Regions from separate parts of the Bradyrhizobium elkanii USDA 76 genome, predicted to be linked through region 1. Evidence: predicted binding sites of a transcription regulator. Region 1 holds the regulator's gene; each other region holds the start of a gene.

The links. The regulator PhoB, encoded in region 1, activates phosphate uptake and scavenging genes when phosphate is short. The targets are predictions, from matches to a motif close to TGTCATNNANCTGTCAT.
Region 2: a site for PhoB is predicted at 3,902-3,918, ahead of JEY66_RS26305 (DUF47 domain-containing protein). Genes of this name have one in related genera too.
Region 3: a site for PhoB is predicted at 3,543-3,559, ahead of ugpB (sn-glycerol-3-phosphate ABC transporter substrate-binding protein UgpB). Genes of this name have one in related genera too.
Region 4: a site for PhoB is predicted at 1,385-1,401, ahead of JEY66_RS42075 (DUF2794 domain-containing protein). Genes of this name have one in related genera too.

The regions. Positions count from the first base shown of each region.
Region 1 is NZ_CP066356.1:8,280,721-8,286,244, reverse strand. Features, by position in the region: gene pstC (phosphate ABC transporter permease subunit PstC) at 15-1,004, shown strand; gene pstA (phosphate ABC transporter permease PstA) at 1,009-1,854, shown strand; gene pstB (phosphate ABC transporter ATP-binding protein PstB) at 1,851-2,669, shown strand; gene phoU (phosphate signaling complex protein PhoU) at 2,772-3,488, shown strand; gene phoB (phosphate regulon transcriptional regulator PhoB) at 3,634-4,344, shown strand; gene JEY66_RS39250 (GcrA family cell cycle regulator) at 4,584-5,096, opposite strand.
Region 2 is NZ_CP066356.1:5,393,243-5,398,766, reverse strand. Features, by position in the region: gene JEY66_RS26325 (ABC transporter ATP-binding protein) at 1-645, shown strand, start outside; gene JEY66_RS26320 (ABC transporter substrate-binding protein) at 686-1,915, shown strand; gene JEY66_RS26315 (branched-chain amino acid ABC transporter permease) at 1,980-2,843, shown strand; gene JEY66_RS26310 (branched-chain amino acid ABC transporter permease) at 2,845-3,813, shown strand; gene JEY66_RS26305 (DUF47 domain-containing protein) at 3,958-4,602, shown strand; gene JEY66_RS26300 (inorganic phosphate transporter) at 4,703-5,524, shown strand, end outside.
Region 3 is NZ_CP066356.1:112,421-117,944, forward strand. Features, by position in the region: gene JEY66_RS00560 (sn-glycerol-3-phosphate import ATP-binding protein UgpC) at 1-274, opposite strand, end outside; gene ugpE (sn-glycerol-3-phosphate ABC transporter permease UgpE) at 278-1,126, opposite strand; gene ugpA (sn-glycerol-3-phosphate ABC transporter permease UgpA) at 1,126-2,007, opposite strand; gene ugpB (sn-glycerol-3-phosphate ABC transporter substrate-binding protein UgpB) at 2,171-3,487, opposite strand; gene JEY66_RS00580 (CaiB/BaiF CoA transferase family protein) at 3,778-4,983, opposite strand; gene JEY66_RS00585 (organic hydroperoxide resistance protein) at 5,173-5,524, opposite strand, start outside.
Region 4 is NZ_CP066356.1:8,905,408-8,910,931, reverse strand. Features, by position in the region: gene JEY66_RS42080 (DUF1223 domain-containing protein) at 155-916, shown strand; gene JEY66_RS42075 (DUF2794 domain-containing protein) at 1,458-1,829, shown strand; gene JEY66_RS42070 (Bax inhibitor-1/YccA family protein) at 2,208-2,999, opposite strand; gene JEY66_RS42065 (ABC transporter permease) at 3,234-5,524, opposite strand, start outside.

The DNA of each region.
Region 1 (5,524 bases):
TTGGCGTGGCAGACATGGCTGTTCAGAGCGATGTGATGGAAGCCGCGGGACCTTACGATCGCGCCAAGGCCCTCAGCGCCTTCAAGCTCGGTGACCTCACCTTCTATTGGATCACCCGCATCTCGGCGATTTCGGTTCTGTTGATCCTCGGCGGCATCATCCTGTCGCTGATCGTCGGCGCCTGGCCGGCGATGAAGGAATACGGCTTCGCCTTCCTCTGGACGCAGCGCTGGGCGCCCTCGGCCGATCCGCCGGTGCTCGGCGCGCTCGGCCCGATCTACGGCACGCTGATCACCTCGGTCATCGCGATGCTGATCGCCATTCCGGTCGGCATCGGCATCGCCGTGTTCCTCACCGAGCTCTGCCCGCAAGTGCTGCGCCGCCCGATCGGCATCGCGATCGAGCTGCTCGCCGGCATCCCCTCGATCATCTACGGCATGTGGGGCTTCTTCGTGCTTGGCCCGTTCCTGGCGAACACGTTCCAGCCTTTCATGATCCGGATCTTCGAGGGCGTCCCGGTGCTGGGCGCGGTGTTCGCAGGCCCGCCGTCCTATCTCAGCCTGTTCAACGCCGCGCTGATCCTTGCGATCATGGTGCTGCCCTTCATCACCGCGATCTCGGTCGACGTGTTCAAGACCGTGCCGCCGGTGCTGAAGGAGGCCGCCTACGGCATGGGCTGCACCACCTGGGAAGTCGTTCGCAGCGTCGTGATCCCCTACACCCGCGTCGGGGTGATCGGCGGCATCATGCTTGCGCTCGGCCGCGCCCTCGGCGAGACCATGGCAGTGACCTTCATCATCGGCAACTCGTTCCGGATCTCGTCGTCGATCTTCGCGCCGGGCACCACGATCTCGGCGGCGATCGCTAGCGAATTCGCCGAGAGCGACGGCCTGCACCAGTCCGGCCTGATCCTGCTCGGCCTGCTGTTGTTCGTGCTGACCTTCTTCGTGCTCGCCGGCGCGCGGCTGATGCTGATGCGGCTTGAAAAGAAGGCGGGGAAGTAACGCCATGAACCCGATCTACAAATCCCGCCGCCGCAGCGACATCGTCATCCGCGCACTCTGTGTCGGCGCGGCGCTGTTCGGCGTCACCTGGCTGGCGCTGATCCTGATCACGCTGCTTTATAACGGCCTTACCGGCCTCAGCGTGCAGCTGTTCACCCAGAACACGCCGCCGCCCGGCTCGACCGAAGGCGGCCTGCTCAACGCCATCGTCGGCTCGCTCATCATGACGGTGATCGGCGTCGGCATCGGCGCGCCGCTCGGCCTGTTCGCCGGCACCTACCTCGCCGAATACGGCAAGCACGACAAGCTGACCTCGGTGATCCGCTTCATCAACGACATCCTGCTCAGCGCGCCCTCGATCATCATCGGCCTGTTCATCTATGGCGCGGTGGTGGTGCCGATGCGCGGCTTCTCGGCGATCGCAGGCAGCCTCGCGCTCGCGGTGATCGTGATCCCGGTCGTGCTGCGCACCACCGAGGACATGCTGCTCCTGGTGCCCAATCCGCTGCGCGAGGCCGCCTCCGCGCTCGGCCTGCCGCGTTCGCTGGTGATCAAGCGGATCGCCTATCGTGCGGCGCGATCGGGTCTGATCACCGGCGTGCTGCTGGCGACCGCCCGCGTCGCCGGCGAGACCGCGCCGCTGCTGTTCACCGCGCTGTCGAACCAGTTCTTCAGCCTGGATCTGACCAAGACGATGGCCAACCTGCCGGTGACCATCAACAACTTCGTGCAGAGCCCCTACGCCTACTGGAAAGAGCTGGCGTGGAGCGGTGCGCTGCTCATCACATTCACCGTGCTCGCGTTGAATATCGGCGCGCGTATCCTTGGTGCCGAAAGGGCCGCAAAATGACCGAGCTTTCCGTCTCCACGACTGCCGCGGGCCACGTTCCCCAGGTTCCGCTGCCGGAAGCGCCGCCGAAAGTCACGGTGCGCAACCTCAACTTCTATTACGGCGAGCACCACGCGCTGAAGAACATCAACCTGACGCTCGGCACCAACCGCGTCACGGCGTTCATCGGCCCGTCCGGCTGCGGCAAGTCGACCCTGCTGCGCATCTTCAACCGGATGTACGACCTCTATCCGGGCCAGCGCGCGGTCGGCCAGCTGATGCTGGACCAGACCAACATTCTCGACCCCAAGCTCGACCTCAACTTGCTGCGCGCGCGGGTCGGTATGGTGTTCCAGAAGCCGACGCCGTTCCCGATGACGATCTACGAGAACATCGCCTTCGGCATCCGCCTCTACGAGAAGATCTCGAAGTCCGAGATGGACGACCGGGTCGAGAAGGCGCTGCGCGGCGGCGCGCTGTGGAACGAGGTCAAGGACAAGCTGAACGCCTCCGGCCTGTCGCTCTCCGGCGGCCAGCAGCAGCGCCTGTGCATCGCGCGCACCGTGGCGGTGCGCCCCGAGGTGATCCTGTTCGACGAGCCGTGCTCGGCGCTCGACCCGATCTCGACCGCCAAGGTCGAGGAGCTGATCCAGGAGCTCTCCGAGGACTACACGATCGCGATCGTCACCCACAACATGCAGCAGGCGGCGCGCGTCTCCGACAAGACCGCCTTCATGTATCTCGGTGAGCTGATCGAGTTCGACGACACCAACAAGATCTTCACCTCACCGAGCGATCGGCGCACCCAGGACTACATCACCGGCCGGTTCGGCTAGAGCATGATCCGGAAAAGTGGGAACCGGTTTTCCGATCGGATCATGCTAAAATTCAGGACACGAAACCATGATCCCCGGGATCATGGTTGAGGGAGACAAGCGATGGCTTCTGAACATACCGCCAAGGCATTCGACAGCGATCTGCAGGAGTTGACGCGCCTGGTCGCCGAGATGGGCGGCCTGGTCGAGCGGATGATTACCGAGTCGGTCGACGCGCTGATCCGTCGCGACGTCGCGCTCGGCAAGCGCGTGGTCGCCGCCGACATCGAGATCGACAATCTGCAGCGCAACATCGAAGAGCGCGCGGTGCTGACGATCGCGCGCCGCCAGCCGATGGCGATCGACCTGCGCGAGATCGTCAGCGCGATGCGTGTCGCGACCGACCTCGAGCGGATCGGCGACCTCGCCAAGAACATGGGCAAGCGCGTCGCGGCGCTGGAGAGCGATTTCCAGCCGCTGAAGCTGATCCGCGGCCTCGAGCACATGACCGACCTCGTGCTGTCGCAGGTCAAGTCGGTGCTCGACGCCTACGCCGCGCACGACCTGCCGGCGGCGATGAACGTCTGGAAGGGCGACGAGGAGGTCGATGCGATCTGCACCTCGCTGTTCCGCGAACTGCTCACCTACATGATGGAAGATCCGCGCAACATCTCGTTCTGCATCCATCTGATGTTCTGCGCCAAGAACATCGAGCGGATCGGCGATCACGCCACCAATATCGCCGAGACCGTGTTCTACATGATCGAGGGCCAGCAGATCACCGACAAGCGCCCGAAGGGGGACATGACCACTTTTGCCACCACGGTGCCGGGCAACTGAGGCATGATCGGCAAGTGCGGGACCGGCAAGAGCGAAACTGGATGATCCTCGCGACAAATCGTTTCCGCGGGGACTATGCTCAAGGAAGTAAGCGTTTCGGTTTGCGTCTGGGCAACGGATCACCACAGAGAAAGAACTTAAACCGATGAGCGCACGCATTCTGGTAGTCGAAGACGAGGAAGCGCTGACGACGCTGTTGCGCTACAACCTCGATGCGGAAGGCTACGATGTCGAGACGGTGGGGCGCGGCGACGATGCCGACACGAGGCTGAAGGAGCGCGTTCCCGACCTCGTGGTCCTCGACTGGATGCTGCCGGGCCTGTCCGGCATCGAGCTGTGCCGTCGCCTGCGGGCGCGGCCCGAGACCAAGCAGCTTCCGATCATCATGCTGACCGCGCGCGGCGAAGAAAGCGAGCGCGTGCGCGGACTTGCCACCGGCGCCGACGATTACATCGTCAAGCCGTTCTCGGTGCCGGAACTGCTGGCGCGGGTGAAGGGCCTGTTGCGCCGCGCGAGCCCGGAGCGGCTTGCGACCGTGCTGACCTATGGCGACATCGAGCTCGACCGCGAGAAGCGCCGCGTGGCGCGCTCCGGCCGCCCGATCGATCTCGGGCCGACCGAGTATCGCCTGCTCGAATTCTTCCTCGAGCATCCCGGCCGCGTGTTCAGCCGCGAGCAGCTGCTCGACAGCGTCTGGGGCCGCGACATCTACATCGATGAGCGCACCGTCGACGTGCATATCGGCCGCCTGCGCAAGCTGCTCAATCCCGGCCGCGAGCAGGATCCGATCCGCACCGTGCGCGGCGCCGGCTACGCGCTCGACGACCGCTTTGCCAAGGCCGAGCCGCAGCCGTAACGGGCGCGTGGCCATCGCAAGCCGCATCACCGGCGTCGTCCCGGCGAAAGCCGGGACCCATACGCCGCGGCCGGCGTAATCGGCACGTGGCCAGACGGCTTTCTAACAACACGCATTAGTGATTATGGGTCCTGGCTTTCGCCGGGACGACGCCGGTGATGTAATGGGCCACGAGCCACAAAAAAATCCCCGCTTTCGCGGGGATTTGTTTTTGAGTTCTTCCGTCTTTTCCCGAGTGCTCACTTGATCTGCGGTTTCGCCGACGGCCGGCGGCGATCGGCGGCGGGCTGGTAGGCGACGCGCGAGTGATGTGCGCAATAGGGCAAGCCGGCGAGCGCCTTGCCGCCGCAGAAGAAGAATTCCGGGCTCGAGGGATCGCCGACCGGCCAGTGACAGGTGGCCTCGTTGAGCTCGAGCAGCGACAGCCGCTGGCTCATCGGCACCACATTGTCGTAGGAGATCGGATCGGGCTCCATCTCGACCTCGAAGGCGTGCGCCAGCGCGGTGTTGCCGCGCGACACCGGCCGCGCTACCCGCATCATGTGCTGGGCGGGGCGGGCCTTGCGCTGCCGCGGCGCGGCCGTGGAGGGTGCCTTGGCGCGGCCGGAGAGGCCGAGCCGATGCACTTTGCCGATCACGGCGTTTCGCGTCACATTGCCAAGTTCCGCCGCGATCTGGCTGGCCGACAGGCCAGACTCCCAGAGCTTCTTCAGCTGCTCGACGCGATCGTCGGACCAGGTCAATACAGTCATCGCATTCTTCCCTTCGCGTAGCGCCGGCCAATCATTGGAGCGGCGCTGCGAGCCAATCTGGACAAATATCCCTGCGGCCAGAATCCCTTAGCCCTCGCCGGGCACGGTGTTGCGCCCGAACGTTTACGCGAGACACGAAGGCTACTTAGAGGGTCCAGTACCGCCGCACGAGATGTCGTACCCGACAGGCCAAACGCTACAATATGGCGTGACTCTGGCGCAAGAGTCCGCGGCCGTGCGTCCACATGTTCCCACACAGTTAAGCATCGCGATGAGGCTTTTCCACCGCACCGGAATGCTCCGGATTGCGCTCGTTTCGCATTGCAGGAAGGCCACTTCGTGGCGATTGACACTTACTGACCGCAGCATAGAATGCCCACCACGTGCCGCCCGCAAAGGCGGCCGTTTTGTTTTCCGAAGCTGGCCGT
Region 2 (5,524 bases), 2.9 Mb from region 1:
CTTCACGGCATCAATTTCAACGTGAAGGCCGGCGAGGTGGTGACGCTGCTCGGCCGCAACGGCGCCGGCAAGACCACCACGTTGAAGTCGGTGATGGGCGTGATCGGCAAGCGCTCCGGCTCGATCCGCTTCGACAATCAGGAAATCATCCGCGCCACCTCGGACAGGATCGCGCGGCTCGGCATCGCATTCTGTCCCGAGGAGCGCGGCATTTTCGCCAGCCTCGACGTGCGCGAGAACCTGCTGCTGCCGCCGGTGGTGCGCCCGGGCGGCCTGCCGCTCGACCAGATCTTCACGCTGTTTCCCAACCTGAAGGAGCGCCTCACCAGCCAGGGCACCAAGCTCTCGGGCGGCGAGCAGCAGATGCTGGCGATTGCGCGCATCCTGCGGACCGGCGCGCGCTTCCTGATGCTGGACGAGCCGACCGAAGGGTTGGCGCCGGTCATCATTCAGCAGATCGGGCACACCATTGCGCGCCTGAAGTCGCAGGGATTCACCATACTGTTGGTCGAACAGAATTTCCGTTTCGCCTCGACCGTTGCGGACCGCTACTACATTGTCGAGCACGGCAAGGTGATCGACGGCTTCGCCAATTCCGAGCTGTCGGCCAACATGGACAAGCTCCATACCTATCTCGGCGTCTGATATCGCCAGAACCAGAAAATTTAAGACGAGGGAATACGACATGAAGAACAAGATTTCGGCGCTCCTGCTCGGCACCGCGATGGTGCTCTCGGCTGCAAGCGTCGCCTCCGCCCAGGAAAAGCTCGACAAGACGGTCAAGATCGGCGCGCTGTCGGACCAGTCCGGCCTCTACGCCGATCTCGCCGGCCCCGGCTCGACGCTGGCGGCGCAGATGGCGATCGAGGACTCCGGCCTCAAGGCCAAGGGCTGGACCATCGACCTGATCTCCGGCGATCACCAGAACAAGCCGGATATCGGCACCACCATCGCCCGCCAGTGGTTCGACGTCGACAAGGTCGACACCATCGTCGACGTGCCGAATTCCGGCGTCGCGCTCGCGGTCAACAACGTGGTGAAGGAAAAGAACGGCGTCTACATCAATTCGGGCGCCGCCACTTCCGATCTCACCAACGCGCAGTGCTCGCCGAATACGGTGCACTGGACCTACGACACCTACATGCTCGCCCACGCCACCGGCCAGGCGCTGGTGAAGGCGGGCGGGGACACCTGGTTCTTCCTCACCGCGGATTACGCGTTCGGCGCCGCGCTCGAGCGCGACACCACGTCCGTCGTCACCGCCAATGGCGGCAAGGTGGTCGGCGGCGTCAAGCATCCGCTCAACACCGCCGACTTCTCCTCCTTCCTGCTGCAGGCGCAGGCCTCCAAGGCCAAGATCATCGGCCTCGCCAATGCCGGCGGCGACACCACCAACTCGATCAAGCAGGCGGCCGAGTTCGGCATCGTCAAGGGCGGCCAGAAGCTCGCGGCGCTGCTGCTGTTCCTCACCGACGTCAAGGCGATCGGGCTCGAGACCGCGCAGGGCCTCAACTTCACCGAGACGTTCTACTGGGACCTCAACGACAAGACCCGCGCCTTCTCCAAGCGCTTCTCGGAGCGGATGAAGAACAGCGCGCCCCCGACCATGGTGCAGGCCGGCGTCTATGCGGGCCTCATCCATTACTTCAAGGCGCTGGAAGCGCTCGGCGGCAATCCGCATGACGGCGCCAAGGTGGTCGCGAAGATGAAGACGATCCCGACCGACGATCCGCTGTTCGGCAAGGGCGAGGTCGAGGCCAACGGCCGCGTCACCCACGACGCCTATCTGTTCGAAGTGAAGAAGCCCTCGGAGTCCAAGGGACCGTGGGACTTCTACAAGCTGGTCGGCACCGTGCCGGGCAACCAGGCCTTCACGCCGCTCGACAAGAGCACCTGCCCGCTTCTGAAGAAGTGACGATCATGCCCGCCGGCCATGGGCGTGGCCGGCGGGCTTCATCTATCTAGCGAAAGCTCATTCGATGCAGGCTCTCTACGCACAGCTTCTGGTGGGACTGATCAACGGCTCGTTCTACGCGCTGCTCAGTCTGGGGCTCGCCGTCATCTTCGGCATGCTCAACATCATCAATTTCGCGCATGGCGCGCTCTACATGATGGGCGCCTTCGTGGCGTATTTCCTGCTCAACCTGGGCGGCATCAATTACTGGTGGGCGCTGATCATCGCACCCGTCGTGGTCGGCATCTTCGGCATGATCCTCGAGCGGACCATGCTGCAATGGCTGACCGGCCTCGACCATCTCTACGGACTGCTGCTGACCTTCGGCATCGCGCTGATCGTGCAGGGCGTGTTCCAGAACTATTTCGGCTCCTCGGGCCTGCCTTACTCGATCCCGGATCAGCTCAAGGGCGGCGTCAATCTCGGCTTCATGTTCTTGCCGATCTATCGCGGCTGGGTCGTCATCTTCTCGCTCGTGGTGTGCCTTGCGACCTGGTTCCTGATCGAGAAGACGCAGCTCGGCGCCTACCTGCGCGCCGCCACCGAGAACCCGACGCTGGTGCGCGCATTCGGCATCAACGTGCCGCGCATGATCACGCTGACCTACGGGCTCGGCGTCGGTCTTGCCGCGCTCGCCGGCGTGCTGTCGGCGCCGATCAACCAGGTCCGCCCGCTGATGGGCGCCGATCTCATCATCGTGGTGTTCGCGGTGGTCGTGATCGGCGGCATGGGCTCGATCATGGGCTCGATCATCACCGGCTTCGCGCTCGGCGTGATCGAGGGACTGACCAAGTATTTTTATCCCGAGGCCTCCAACACCGTGGTGTTTGTCCTGATGGTGGTGGTGTTGCTGGTGAAGCCAACGGGACTGACGGGACGGGCGGCTTGATATGTCAGCATTGACCGACGATACACTTCCGATCACGCCGCGCGCGATGCGCGACGAGATGATCGTATTCGCCGCGATGGCGCTGCTGCTGGCGATCGTGCCGTGGACGGGGATCTATCCGTTCTTCGTCATGCAGGCGCTGTGCTTCGCGCTGCTCGCCTGCGCCTTCAACCTCCTGATCGGCTATGGCGGCCTGCTGTCGTTCGGCCACGCGATGTTCCTCGGCACCGCCGGTTACGTCTCGGCGCACGCGCTGAAGGTGTGGGGGCTGTCGCCGGAGCTCGGCATCCTGGTCGGCACCGCGGCCGCGGCCTTGCTCGGCCTCGTCACCGGCTTCATCTCGATCCGCCGCCAGGGCATCTATTTCTCGATGATCACGCTGGCGCTGTCGCAGCTGCTCTACTTCATCTACCTGCAGGCGCCGTTCACCCATGGTGAGGACGGCATCCAGGGCATCCCGCAGGGCCACCTGCTTGGCATCTTCGACCTGTCGAAGCCGATGGTGCTCTACTACGTCGTGCTGGTCGGCTTCCTCGCCGGCTTCCTGCTGATCTACCGCACCATCAACTCGCCGTTCGGCGAGGTGCTGAAGTCGATCCGCGAGAACGAGCCGCGGGCGATCTCGCTCGGCTACAAGACCGACCAGTACAAGATGCTGGCCTACATCCTGTCGGGCACGCTGGCGGGCTTTGCCGGTTCGCTGAAGGTGTTCGTGGCGCAGAATGCCTCGCTCACCGACGTGCACTGGTCGATGTCAGGTGAAATCGTGCTGATGACGCTGGTCGGCGGTCTCGGCACCATCTTCGGTCCGGTGGTCGGCGCCTTCGTGATCATCGCCATGCAGCAATATCTCGCCGGTTTCGGCCAGTGGGTGACGGTGATCCAGGGCGTGATCTTCGTGGCCTGCGTGCTGCTGTTCCGGCGTGGCCTGGTCGGTGAACTGGCCCATTTGCTGCGGCGGTCGCTGTAGGGCAGGTCTCGGCGATTTTCGTCCACATAGCGGTGGACGACCGCCCGTTTGGGCGGTCGATCCCGATGTTTTCCCCGCCAGATGCTCTATGACAGTTCTGTGACAGCCGCTAAAAGGGCTGTCCCGGAACGATGGAACTGAGACATGCTGCGGTGGTTTCGCGCCTTCCTGCCCAAGGAAGAGCGCTTTTTCGACCTGTTCGCCCGCCACGCCCAGACCTCGGTGCAGTGCGCGTTGGCGTTGCAGGACATGCTGAAGGGCGGGGAGGAGACACCTGTCTTTTGCCAGCGCGTCAATCAGTTCGAGAACGACGCCGATAGCGTTACCCGCGAGGTGCTGACCGCGGTTCGCCGCACCTTCATCACCCCGTTCGATCGCGGCGATATCAAGAACCTGATCACCTCGATGGACGACGCGGTCGACCAGATGCAGGCGACCGCGAAGGCGGTGATGCTGTTCGAGGTGCGCGAGTTCGAGCCGCCGATGCGCGAGATCGGCACGCTGATCGTGGAATGCGCCAATCTGGTCGTCCGCGCGCTACCCTTGTTGCAGGGCATCGGCCAGAACGTCTCGATGCTGACCCAGATCACCGAGGAGCTGACCAAGCTCGAGGGCCGGGTCGACGATCTCCATGATATCGGGCTCAAGGAATTGTTCCTGAAGCACCGCGACGCCAACACCATGGACTTCATCGTCGGCGCCGAGATCTACGATCACCTCGAGAAGGTCGCCGACCGCTTCGACGACGTCGCCAACGAGATCAACTCCATCGTGATCGAGCAAGTCTGAGCATGATCCGGAAAAGTGTGATGAGGTTTTCCCCGCGACGAACGCGAAGCGTTTGCGCGGAGATCATGCTCAACAAAGCACAATAGAGCGGGGCCATCACGTGGACGCCACGCTAGGTCTTCCCGTTCTGACCATCCTGATCGCGGTCGCGCTGCTGTTCGACTTCCTGAACGGCCTGCACGATGCCGCCAACTCGATCGCGACCATCGTCTCGACCCGCGTGCTGCGGCCGCAATATGCGGTGTTCTGGGCGGCCTTCTTCAACTTCGTCGCCTTCGCAGTCTTCGGCCTGCACGTTGCCAATACGATCGGTACCGGGATCATCGACCCGTCGGTGGTGGACGCGACCGTGATCTTCGCAGCATTGGTCGGCGCGATCGTCTGGAACGTGATCACCTGGGGGCTCGGGATTCCCTCGTCGAGCTCGCACGCGCTGATCGGCGGCCTGGTCGGCGCCGGCATGGCGAAGGCGGGCGTTTCGGCGGCGGTGTGGAGCGGGCTCTCCAAGACCCTGCTCGCGATCGTGCTGTCGCCGCTGGTCGGCTTCCTGCTCGCGCTGGTGCTGGTCGCGATCGTGTCCTGGCTTTCGGTGCGCTCGACGCCGTTCGCGGTCGATCGCGCTTTCCGCATCCTGCAATTCGCCTCGGCCTCGCTCTATTCGCTCGGCCATGGCGGCAATGACGCGCAAAAGACCATGGGCATCATTGCCGTGCTGCTCTATTCGCAGGGCCATCTCGGCGACAAATTCGAAATTCCGTTCTGGGTCGTGCTGGCCTGCCAGAGCGCGATGGCGCTGGGCACGCTGATGGGCGGCTGGCGGATCGTCCGCACCATGGGGCTGCGGATCACCAAGCTGACGCCGATGCAGGGCTTTTGCGCCGAAACCGGCGGCGCTGCGACACTGTTCATGGCGACCTATCTC
Region 3 (5,524 bases), 950 kb from region 1:
TCATATGCGGATAGAGCGCGTAGTTCTGGAACACCATCGCGATGTCACGATCGGCGGGCTCGACCTGGTTGACGACGCGGCCGCCGATGTCGATCTCGCCGCCGGTGATGGTCTCGAGCCCCGCGACCATGCGCAGCAGCGTGGACTTGCCGCAGCCGGATGGGCCGACCAGCACGCAGAATTGGCCGTCGCCGACGTCGACATCGACGCCCTTGATGGCCTCGAAGCCGCCGGGATAGGTCTTGCGGACGCTGCGCAGCGTGACGTTAGCCATGGATTATTTTTCCGTCTCCACCAATCCGCGCACGAACAGTTTCTGCATCACGACGACGACGAACACCGGCGGCAGCATTGCGAGCAGCGCGGTCGCCATTACGATCGGCCATTCGGTCAGCGCGTCCGTCGTCGTGATCATCTTGCGGATGCCGACCTGGATGGTCTGCATGTCGTCGCGCGTCGTGATCAACAGCGGCCAGAGATACTGATTCCAGCCGAGGATGAAGAGGATCACGAACAGCGCCGCCATGTTGGTGCGCGACAGCGGCAGCAGCGTGTCCCAGAAGAAGCGGAACGGGCCTGCGCCGTCGATCCGCGAGGCCTCCAGCAACTCATCCGGCACGGTCATGAAGAACTGGCGGAACAGCAGCGTCGCGGTCGCTGACGCGATCAGCGGCAGCGACAGGCCGGCATAGCTGTCGAGCAGATGCAGATCGGCGACGATCTTGTAGGTCGGATAGATGCGCACCTCGACCGGCAGCATCAAGGTGATGAAGATGATCCAGAAAATCGCCATCCGGAACGGAAACCGGAAATAGACGATCGCGTAGGCCGAGATGATCGAGATCGCGATTTTGCCGATCGCGATCAAGAGCGCCATGATCAGCGAGTTCAGCATCATGTGGAGCACCGGCTCGCGGGTCGAGCCGCTCGTGCCGACAAACAGCGTCTGGTAGTAGGTCTCGAGGAAATGGCCGCCGGGCAGCAGCGACATCTGGCCGTTGGCGATCACGGCGTTGTCCTGGGTCGAGGCGACCAGCGCGAGATAGACCGGGAAGGCGACGATCGCGATCCCGATCCACAGGATGACGTGAGCCAGATAGCGCTGGAAGCCTTCCTCCTCGACCATCAGTAGGTCACCTTGCGCTCGACGAAGCGAAACTGGATCGCCGTCAGCATGACGACGATGACCATCAGGATGACCGACTGCGCCGCCGACGAGCCGAGATTGCCGCCGAGCAGTCCGTCCGTATAGACCTTGTAGACCAGCGTCTCGGTTGCCTTGCCGGGACCGCCGCGGGTCATGGTGTCGATGATGCCGAAGGTGTCGAAGAAGGCGTAGACGATGTTGATGACCAAGAGGAAGAAGATGGTCGGCGACAGCAGCGGGAAGATCACGGTCCAGAACCGCCGCATCGGGCGGGCGCCGTCGATCGCGGCGGCCTCGATCACGCTCCTCGGGATGCTTTGCAGCCCGGCGAGGAAGAACAGGAAATTGTAGGAGATCTGCTTCCAGGCCGCGGCGAGGATGATCAGGGCCGCCGCCTGGTCGCCGTCGAGCAGCGGATTCCAGTCGACGCCCATGCCGCGCAGATAGCGCGACAGCACGCCGAGCGAGGGGTGCAGCATGAACACCCAGAGCACGCCGACCACCGGCGGGGCCACCGCATAGGGCCAGATCAGCAGCGTGCGATACAGCGTCGAGCCGCGCAGCGGCCTGTCAGCCATGACCGCGAGCAGCAGCGCGAAGGACAGCGAGGAGACCGCGATCGCGAACGAGAACACGAAGGTTCGGACGATCGCCGCGAAATAGGCCGGCTCCTTGAACAGCTCGAGATAGTTCTCGAACCAGACGAAGCTGGTGGAGAGGCCGAAAGCGTCCTGCAGCAGGAAGGATTGGATCACCGCCTGCACGGCCGGCCAGTAGAAAAAGATCAGGACGATCGCGAGTTGCGGGGCAACCAGCGCGTAAGGCAACAGCTTTGACCGGAAAATCGCTTGCTTTTGCATGGGCTCGGAAGAAGGGCAGGCCGCGGATGCGGCCTGCCGGTTGATGGCCCTAAAGCGCGATGAGATGAGGTCGGATCGTCATCGCGCTTTAGCTTGTCGTCAGGGCATGATCTTTTCGGAAAACCGCTGCGCGCTTTTCCGGATCATGCCCGAAGGCATCATGTCAGCGGACGGCGGTCTTTTCAAACTGCCGCAGCATCTGGTTGCCGCGCTCGACGGCGGCGTCCAGCGCCTGCTTGGCAGTCTTCTTGCCGGCCAGCGCCTGCTCGATCTCCTCCGACCACATGTCGCGCAGCTGCACCATGTTGCCGAGGCGCAGGCCGCGAGAATTCGCGGTCGGCTCCTTGTTGGTGAGCTCGAGCAGCGGGGTCTCGAGATAGGGCTGGTCCTTGTAGAAGCCCTCTTCCTTGGCCTTGGCATAGGCGGCCTTGGTGATCGGCAGATAGCCCGAGGCCTTGTGGATCCAGATTTGGCGGTCCGTGTCCGAGAGGAAGGTCAGGAACTTGGCCACGCCCTTGTATTCCTCGGCCGACTTGCCGCCCATCACCCAGAGCGAGGCGCCGCCGATGATCGAATTCTGCGGCGCGCCCTTGGCGTCGGGATAATACGGCATCGGCGCCGCGGTGAAGTTGAACTTGGCCTGCGCCTTGACGTTGCCGAAGAAGGCCGACGAGGTCAGGTAGATCGGGCACTCGCCCGAGGTGAAGCGGCCTTCGCCGGTGTTGGTGCGGCCGGCATAGTCGTAGGTCTTGTCCTTCTGCAACTCGACGAGGTTCTCGAGATGCTTGACCTGCAGCGGGCCGTTGAATTCGAGCACGGTGTCGAAGCCGTCGAGGCCATTGGCCTTGCTGGCGAGCGGCACATTGTGCCAGGCCGAGAGCTGTTCGAGATTGACCCAGGTGACCCACGAGCCGGAGAAGCCGCAGGTGGCGTAGCCGGCCGCCTTCAGCTTCTTGGCGTCGTCGAACACTTGCGGCCAGGTCTTCGGAATCTCCGCGATGTTGGCCTTCTTCAGCGCATCGAGATTGACCCACATCACCGTCGACGACGAGTTGAAGGGGAACGACAGCATCTCGCCCTTCGAGGTCGAGTAGTAGCCGGTGATCGCGGGCAGATAGACGCTCGGGTCGAACTTCTCGCCGGCGTCGGCCATCAGCTTGTAGACCGGTTTGACGGCGCCGGTGGCGGCCATCATCGTCGCGGTGCCGACCTCGAACACCTGCATGATATGCGGCGCGTTGCCGGCGCGGAACGCGGCGATGCCGGCGTTCATGGTGTCGGCGTAGCCGCCCTTGTAGGTCGGGATCACCTTGTAGTCGGATTGCGAGGCGTTGAAGTCGTTGGCCAGCTTGACGATGACGTCGTTGTTGGCGCCGGTCATCGCGTGCCACCACTGGATCTCGGTCACCGCAAACGCGGGCGACGCGAATGCAAGCGCGGCAGCGGCTGCCGCAGCAGCGCCTAGTCGTCGAAAGATCATCAAAACCCCTCCCAATTGGAACGTCGTCTTTCGTTGCGCGCGTTATCAGCGCCGGATGACGTTCAAATGACCGTATAAACGAAAGTCATGGTAGGGGGGAAGCCGAAGCGAAGGGAAGCGGTAAAAAAGGCGAAGACCGCAGCCGCCTCCGTGCGGTGCAGCGCCAGACGCGACGTTGCACCGCAGTGTTGATGCGTCGGCCGGTTCGAAACGGGCCGACGCTCCAGCTTTGTCCTGACGCGAACCGGTGCCCATCCCGCATCACGTGCGGGACAGGCTCGAAAACGCCTTTAGCGCTTGCGCTGGGGACCGCAGACCACGCCCTTCTCAACCAGGCCGTTGATCTCGTCCTTGGAGTAGCCGAACTCGCCGAGCACTTCCGCGGCGTGCTGGCTGAACTTCGGCGGTGTGCGGCGCAGGTTCGGCTTGGTACGTTCGAGGCGGATCGGCGAGGCGACGCCCTTGTACCAATCCTTCTCGATGACGTCGCCGCGATGGATGGTGTGCGGGTTGGTCAGCGCCTGGTCGATCTTCTGCACCGGGCCCGCCGGCAGGCCGGCAGCGAGCAGCCGGTTGCACAGCGGCTCGGCCTCGTGCTGGCTGAATACCGCTGCCAGCTCGGCGCGGAGCGCATCGCGGTTGGCGATGCGGTCCTTGTTGCGGGCAAAGCGCGGATCGGTGCCGAGCTCCGGCTTGCCGATCTCCTTGGCGAGCTTGCGGAAGGTGCCGTCATTGCCGACGCCGATGAAGATGTTGTCGGTCTTGGTCGGGAAGATCGCGTACGGCACGAGGTTGGGATGCTCGTTGCCGGTCAGCGACGGCGGCTTGCCATGCATGAAATAGTTCGCGGTGTGCGGATGCATGATCGCGAGCCCGGTCTCGTACAGCGTGGTCTCGATGAACTGGCCGAGACCCGAGCGCTGCCGCTCCGACAGCGCCATCAGGATGCCGATCGTGGCGTAGAGCCCGGTGGTGATGTCGACCAGCGGCACGCCGATCCGCATCGGGCCGCTCTCCGGCGAGCCGGTCGCCGCGATCATGCCGGTCATCGCCTGGATGATCGCGTCATAGCCGGGATTGCCGCCGCGCGGGCCGTCGGCGCCGAAGCCGGAGATCCGGCAATGCACGAGGCGCGGAAATTTCGCGCGCAGCACGTCGTTGCCGATGCCCCACTTGTCGAGCGTGCCCGGCTTGAAATTCTCGATCAGCACGTCGGCGGTCTCGAGCATCTTCATCAGCACCGCGCGTCCGCCCTCGGAAGCGAGGTCGAGGCCGATCGAGCGCTTGTTGCGGTTGATGCCGACGAAATAGGCCGCGTCCTCGTCATGGAACGGAGGACCCCAGTCGCGCACCTCGTCGCCGGCGGGCGGCTCGACCTTGATCACGTCGGCGCCGTGGTCGGCGAGAATCTGGGTGCAATACGGACCGCCGAGCACGCGCGTCAGATCGATCACGCGCAGGCCGGTCATCGCGCCCGTAGCCGCTGGGGTATTCATGGAAGCAACCTTCGCTCAGTTGGGATCAGATAACGAGGGTCCCAGAGCTAACGGTCTTCAGCCGGGGCAGCAATGCTTCCGTCGGCGCAGGCCCATGCAGCAGGCGGCGCATGCGTTCGCCAAGCGAACCGGCCGCTGAAAGAGCGATGGTCCGCCACGTGTCGCGGCGGACCATTGCGTGATGTGGAATTAGACGACGCTCAGCTTGACGTCGACATTGCCGCGGGTCGCGTTGGAATAGGGGCACACCTGGTGGGCCTTCTCGACCAGCGCTTCGGCATCGTTGCGGGCGAGGCCGGGCAGCGACACTGCGAGCTCGACGGCGAGGCCGAAGCCGCCTTCCGAGCGCGGGCCGATGCCGACCGTCGAGGTCACCGAGGCGTCGGCGGGAACCTTGGGGCCGCCCTGCGAGGCCACGAACTTCATTGCGCCGATGAAGCAGGCGGCATAGCCGGCGGCGAACAGCTGCTCCGGATTGTTGCCGGCGCCGCCGCCGCCACCGAGCTCCTTCGGGGTCGTGAGCTTGACGTCGAGCGCGCCG
Region 4 (5,524 bases), 620 kb from region 1:
TTGTGATCGGTGCCTCACCGCTTAGTGAGTAGCGACTAAAAAGAAGGCGGCCTATGAAAAGGCCGCTTTCTCGCGTTTTGGGGCACGCAAGTTCAGGGACAGACTTCATGCTCCGTACAATTACGGATGGAAATCATCACGACTGGTTCGCAGTATGACAGCGATGATGGCCTATAACTGTATCTCGCGATGGTCGAGCGCCCTTGGTATCTGCGCAATCGTCGCGATCATCCGCCCCGCCCACGCCGATCCGCGTGCCGTCGTCGAACTCTTCACCTCGCAGGGATGCTCGTCCTGTCCGCCCGCGGACAAGATCATCGGTGACCTCGCGAAGGACCCCAACGTCATCGCGCTGAGCATGCCGATCGACTATTGGGATTATCTCGGCTGGAAGGACACGCTGGCCGATTCCCGTTTCAGCGCGCGCCAGAAGGCCTATTCACATGTGCGCGGCGATCGCGACGTCTACACGCCGCAAGCCGTGATCAACGGCTCCGCGCATGTGATCGGCAGCGATCGCGCCAGTATCGAGGACGCCATCAAGAGCACCGAAAGGAGCGGCAGCGTGATGTCGGTGCCGGTGACGATGACGCTGACCGGCAAGCAGATCAACGTGTCGGTCGCCGCATCGAAGTCGCCCGCAGTGTCGCGCGGCGAGGTCTGGATCTGCTCGATCTCGAAGTCGGTGCCGATCTCGATCGCGCGCGGCGAGAACCGCGGCCGCGAGATCACCTACCACAACGTGGTGCGCAATCTCCTCAAGGTCGGTGACTGGAACGGTTCGTCCGGGAGCTGGACCGTGCCGCTGGAGAACATCACGCGTGACGGCGTCGATGCTGCGGCGGTGTACGTCCAGGACGGCAACCGCGAGAAGCCGGGCCCGATGCTCGGCGCTGCCTTCACCTCGCTTCACTAGCGCCTCGCTGCGGTCAAGCGCGGTGCGCCGGCTTCCGCCCGTCGCGTCGTTGGACCGCGCGCATGTTGTCGTGCAGCCGCGCATGGCGACGAACGTGCATCCAGTGATTTGCCGAAAGGAGGACGCCGGGGCTTTGCGCGCGTCTCGCTTGCACAGGTCCCAAAAACAAAAAGGACCAACTTTCGTTGGCCCAGTGTTGGGATTTGACTCCCCTGCGAACAGGCCCGATCCCGACGGCCCCGGGGGGCTGGGGGCTGAGGAATCCGGAACCGAAAGGACCGGGCCAACGCAGGATTTCCTTTTCGCAGGGCAGCGGGGCGGGCGATGGGCGGAAGTGGGGCAGCAATATGATTCCGCTAACGTTCCCGTGACTCTGCGGTTTTCCGGACAATCCGCCGCGCGCGGTGGTGGTTAAGGCCCGGTTGCATTGCGATTGGCCCCTTGCGGGCCCCCTCGCTTAGCGCGATCATGTCACTCTCGTGACGATCCCGAAGAGGGGCCTTCGGAACCCGATCGTCACCGAGGTGACAGGAGGCGCTCGATGAGTTTGATCTCGGAGGACACTGATCCGAGCGGGAGTCGTGCCGCGGCGCGCACCGCCGCCGCGACTCCTCAGCCCAACCGCGTGACTTTCGATCGACTTGAGCTCAACCGCATTCTCAATCTCTACGGCCGCATGGTCGCCGACGGCGAGTGGCGCGACTATGCGATCGACTTCCTGAAGGACCGTGCCGTGTTCTCGGTGTTCCGGCGCGCGTCGGAAGTGCCGATCTACCGGATCGAGAAGGACCCCCGGCTTGCGCGCAAGCAGGGCATGTACAGCGTGATTTCCGCGACCGGCCTGATCCTGCGCCGCGGCCATGAACTCGAACGCGTGCTGCTCGTGATCGACCGCAAGCTGTCGCTGGTGTAGGGATTTCTCGTAGCCCGGATGAGCGAAGCGACATCCGGGAGGATCTCACCACCCGGGTACAACTTCCCCGGATATCGCTTCGCTCATCCGGGCTACAAATCCGCTAATCCGCCGGCGCAGTTGTGCGGCCCTCGCGCGGCCTCGCCATTATTTTTGCCTCGCGCAAACGAAAAGCTTGTAGCCCGGATGGAGCCAACGGGTCGCGCGAACGCGCGCCCGATGACAGGCTCCGCGGAATCCGGGACTGCCGAAGCCATGGATGAACTTGCCCCGGATTTCGCTGCGCTTCATCCGGGCTACGCTACATCTCGCCTCGCCCAAGAGAAAAGCCCCGGCGGGATGGCCGGGGCTTGGATTTGATCGGCTCGCTCGAGGCGCTTAGTCGCGCTGGCCGAGCAGCTGCAGGAGCAGCGTGAACAGGTTGATGAAGTTCAGGTAGAGCGACAGCGCACCCGTAATTGCCGCACGCTCTGCCATCACGCCACCCTGCGAGGCGTAGCCGTAGATGTAGTCGTTCTTCAGCCGCTGGGTGTCCCAGGCGGTGAGGCCCGCGAACACCAGCACGCCGACCACCGACACGATGAACTGCAGCGCCGAGCTCGCCAGGAACAGGTTGACCAGGCTCGCGATGATGATGCCGATCAGACCCATGAACAGGAACGAGCCCATGCCGCTCATGTCACGCTTGGTGGTGTAGCCGTAGAGGCTCAGCGCACCGAACGTCGCCGCGGTGATGAAGAACACGCGCACGATCGAAGTGTGCGTGTACACCAGGAAGATCGACGACAGCGACAGACCCATCAGCGCCGAGAACACCCAGAACAGGAGTTGGGCGGTCGCGGGCTGCAGGCGGTTGATGCCGGCCGAGATGACGAACACCATCGCCAGAGGGGCGAGGATGAACAGCCACTTCAGCGGGCTCACGAACATCGCGTAGCCGAACTGCGTCAGATAGGCGTTGCCGAACTTGGCGACGGCGGCCGACTGGTCGGTCGTCACCGCACCCATGTAGACGCCGAGCGCGGCGAGGCCGGTGATGGCCAGGCCGATGCTCATGTAGTTGTAGATGCGCAGCATGTAGGCGCGCAGACCGGCGTCGACGGCCGCAGCGTCAATGCGCCCGGCGGCCCGGCCGAAAGGAGAAGCGTAGTTGCGGTCTAGGTCCGACATGGTCGAATTCCCGTGGTTGGTCCCGGTGGAGCGCAAGGGATTTGCGGCGCCGGTCGTAAATCTATCTCAGATGGCTCGGTTTGCGGAACATTAATTCCGTGTCATTCAAACCGACTATCCGACCCGATTGGTATGTGGGAAATTAACACATCCGACGCAAGCTTCCACGCGCGGCCGAATGTCGCTCTGCCCTAGCATCATAGGCAAAAACGGCGCTCGCGCCGCTACATTTTGTCACAAATTCCGCAACACTGAGGCCGGCTTCTGGTTTAGCGCGAGCAGCGTCCCGGCGAGCCCCAGTCCAACCGTGACGACCAGCGCGGCGACCACGACCAGCGCGGCGCTGCCGGCCTGCCAGATAAAACTCAGCGTCATCAGCCGCGTCACGATCAGCCAGGCCGCGATCGAGCCGGCGATCACCCCGAACACGGCGGTTGCAAAACCGATCATCAGATACTCCAGCGCGTAGGCGCCGAGCAATCGCACCCGCGTCGCGCCGAGCGTCTTGAGAATCACGGCGTCATAGACGCGGTGGCGGTGTCCGGCCGCGAGCGCGCCGCCGAGCACCAGGATCGCCGAGATCAGCGTCACGGCGCTGGCGCCGCGGATCGCCAGCACCAGATTGCTGACCACGCTGCCGACCGTCTCCAGCGCCTCGCGGACCCGCACGCTGGTCACCATCGGGAACGCGTCGGCGACCTGCTTGATGATGCGCGCATCGTCCGCGGAATCGGCGTGTGGTTCCGTCAGGGTCGCGACATGGCTGTGCGGCGCGCCCTTGAAGGCATTCGGCGAGAACACCAGCACGAAATTGATGCCGAGGCCCTGCCAGTCGATGTTGCGCAAGTTGGCGATCTTCGCCGGCACGTCGCGGCCGAGCACGTTGACGACGATCTCGTCGCCGATCTTCAGGGACAGGCCGTCGGCGATCTTCTTCTCCATCGAGACCAGCGGGGGGCCGCTGTAGTCCGGCCCCCACCATTCGCCCTCGACGATCTTCGAGCCCTTGGGAACTTCGCCGGTATAGGTCAGGCCGCGGTCGCTCTGCAGCACCCATTCCGAATCGACGGACGGCTTGAGCTGGTCGGCCTTGACGCCGCGCGCGGCCACGATGCGCCCGCGCAGCATCGGAACGTCCTCGACGGTCGAGCCGGCGGCGATCTTGGCCAGGAAGGCATTGAAGCGGTCGGCTTCGGTGGAGGGGATGTCGATGAAGAAGAACGACGGCGCCCGCTCCGGCAGCTCGGCCAGGAACTGCCGGCGCAGATTGCCGTCGATCTGGGTGATGGTGACGAGCACCGCGAGCCCGAGCCCCAGCGACAGCACCACCGACGGCGTCAGCGCGCCCGGCCGGTGGATGTTGGCGATCGCGAGCCGCAGCATGGTCATGCGGCTGCGCGGCAGCCGCCGCGCCACCGCCATCAGGAGCTCGGCGATTCCGCGCAACAGCAGGAACACCGCGATCGACGAGGCGACGAACACGGCGGCGACCCGCTTGTCATAGGCAAGCCCGATCGCGACGCCGATCAGGAGCGCGATCACCACGGCCATCAGCGCCAGATAGCTCCAGCGCGGGCGATGCCACTCGCTGGTGACGGTCTCGCGGAACAGCGCCGCGACCGGCACGTCATGAACGCGGCCGAGCGGCCACAGCCCGAATGCCAGCGCGGTGAGCTGGCCGTAGAGGAAGGACAGCGCGAGCTCGTCGGGATGCAGCGCGGGCACCACCGGCAGCGGCAGCAGCTTGCCGAACAGGCCGACGATGACGAAGGGCAGCGCGGCGCCGAGCACGAGCCCGATCACCGAGCCGATCCCGGCCAGCACCACCACCTGCGTGCAGTAGATCGTGAAGACGTCGCGGCCGGTGGCGCCGAGCGCCTTGAACGAAGCGATGACGTCGCGGCGCCGGTCGATGTGGCTCTTCACCGCGTTGGCGACGCCGACACCGCCGACCAGCAGCGCCGCGAGGCCGACCAGGGTCAGGAATTGGGTGAAGCGGTTGATGGTGCGCTCGAGCTGCGGTGAGGCATTGCTGCGGCTGCGGACCTCCCAGCCGGCCTCCGGCGCGGCGCTGCGCGCGCCGTCGATCAGCGCGGTGGTGGCGCGATCGTCATTGGCGCCGTCGGGCAGCTTCACGCGGTAGATCCAGCGCACCAGGCTGCCCGGCTGCAACAGGTCGGTGGCACGCAGGCTGGCTTCGCTGATCAGGAAGCGCGGCCCGAGGCCGACGCCGCCGGCGAGCTTGTCGGGCTCGGCTGCCACCACGCTGCGGATCTGGTAGGTCGCGCTGCCGATGGTGACGCGGTCGCCGAGCTTCAGGTCGAGCCGCGCCAGCAGGGTTGAATCGGCGGCCGCGCCAAAGACGCCGTCGCGTTCGGCGAGCAGATCGGCGACCGGCATGCCCGGCTCGAGCATCAGCTCGCCGAGCATCGGATATTTGTTGTCGACGGCCTTGAGCTCGACCAGCGCCAGCTTGCCGTCATTGCTGCGGGCCATCGCGCGGAGCGTGGCCGCGATCGAAACCT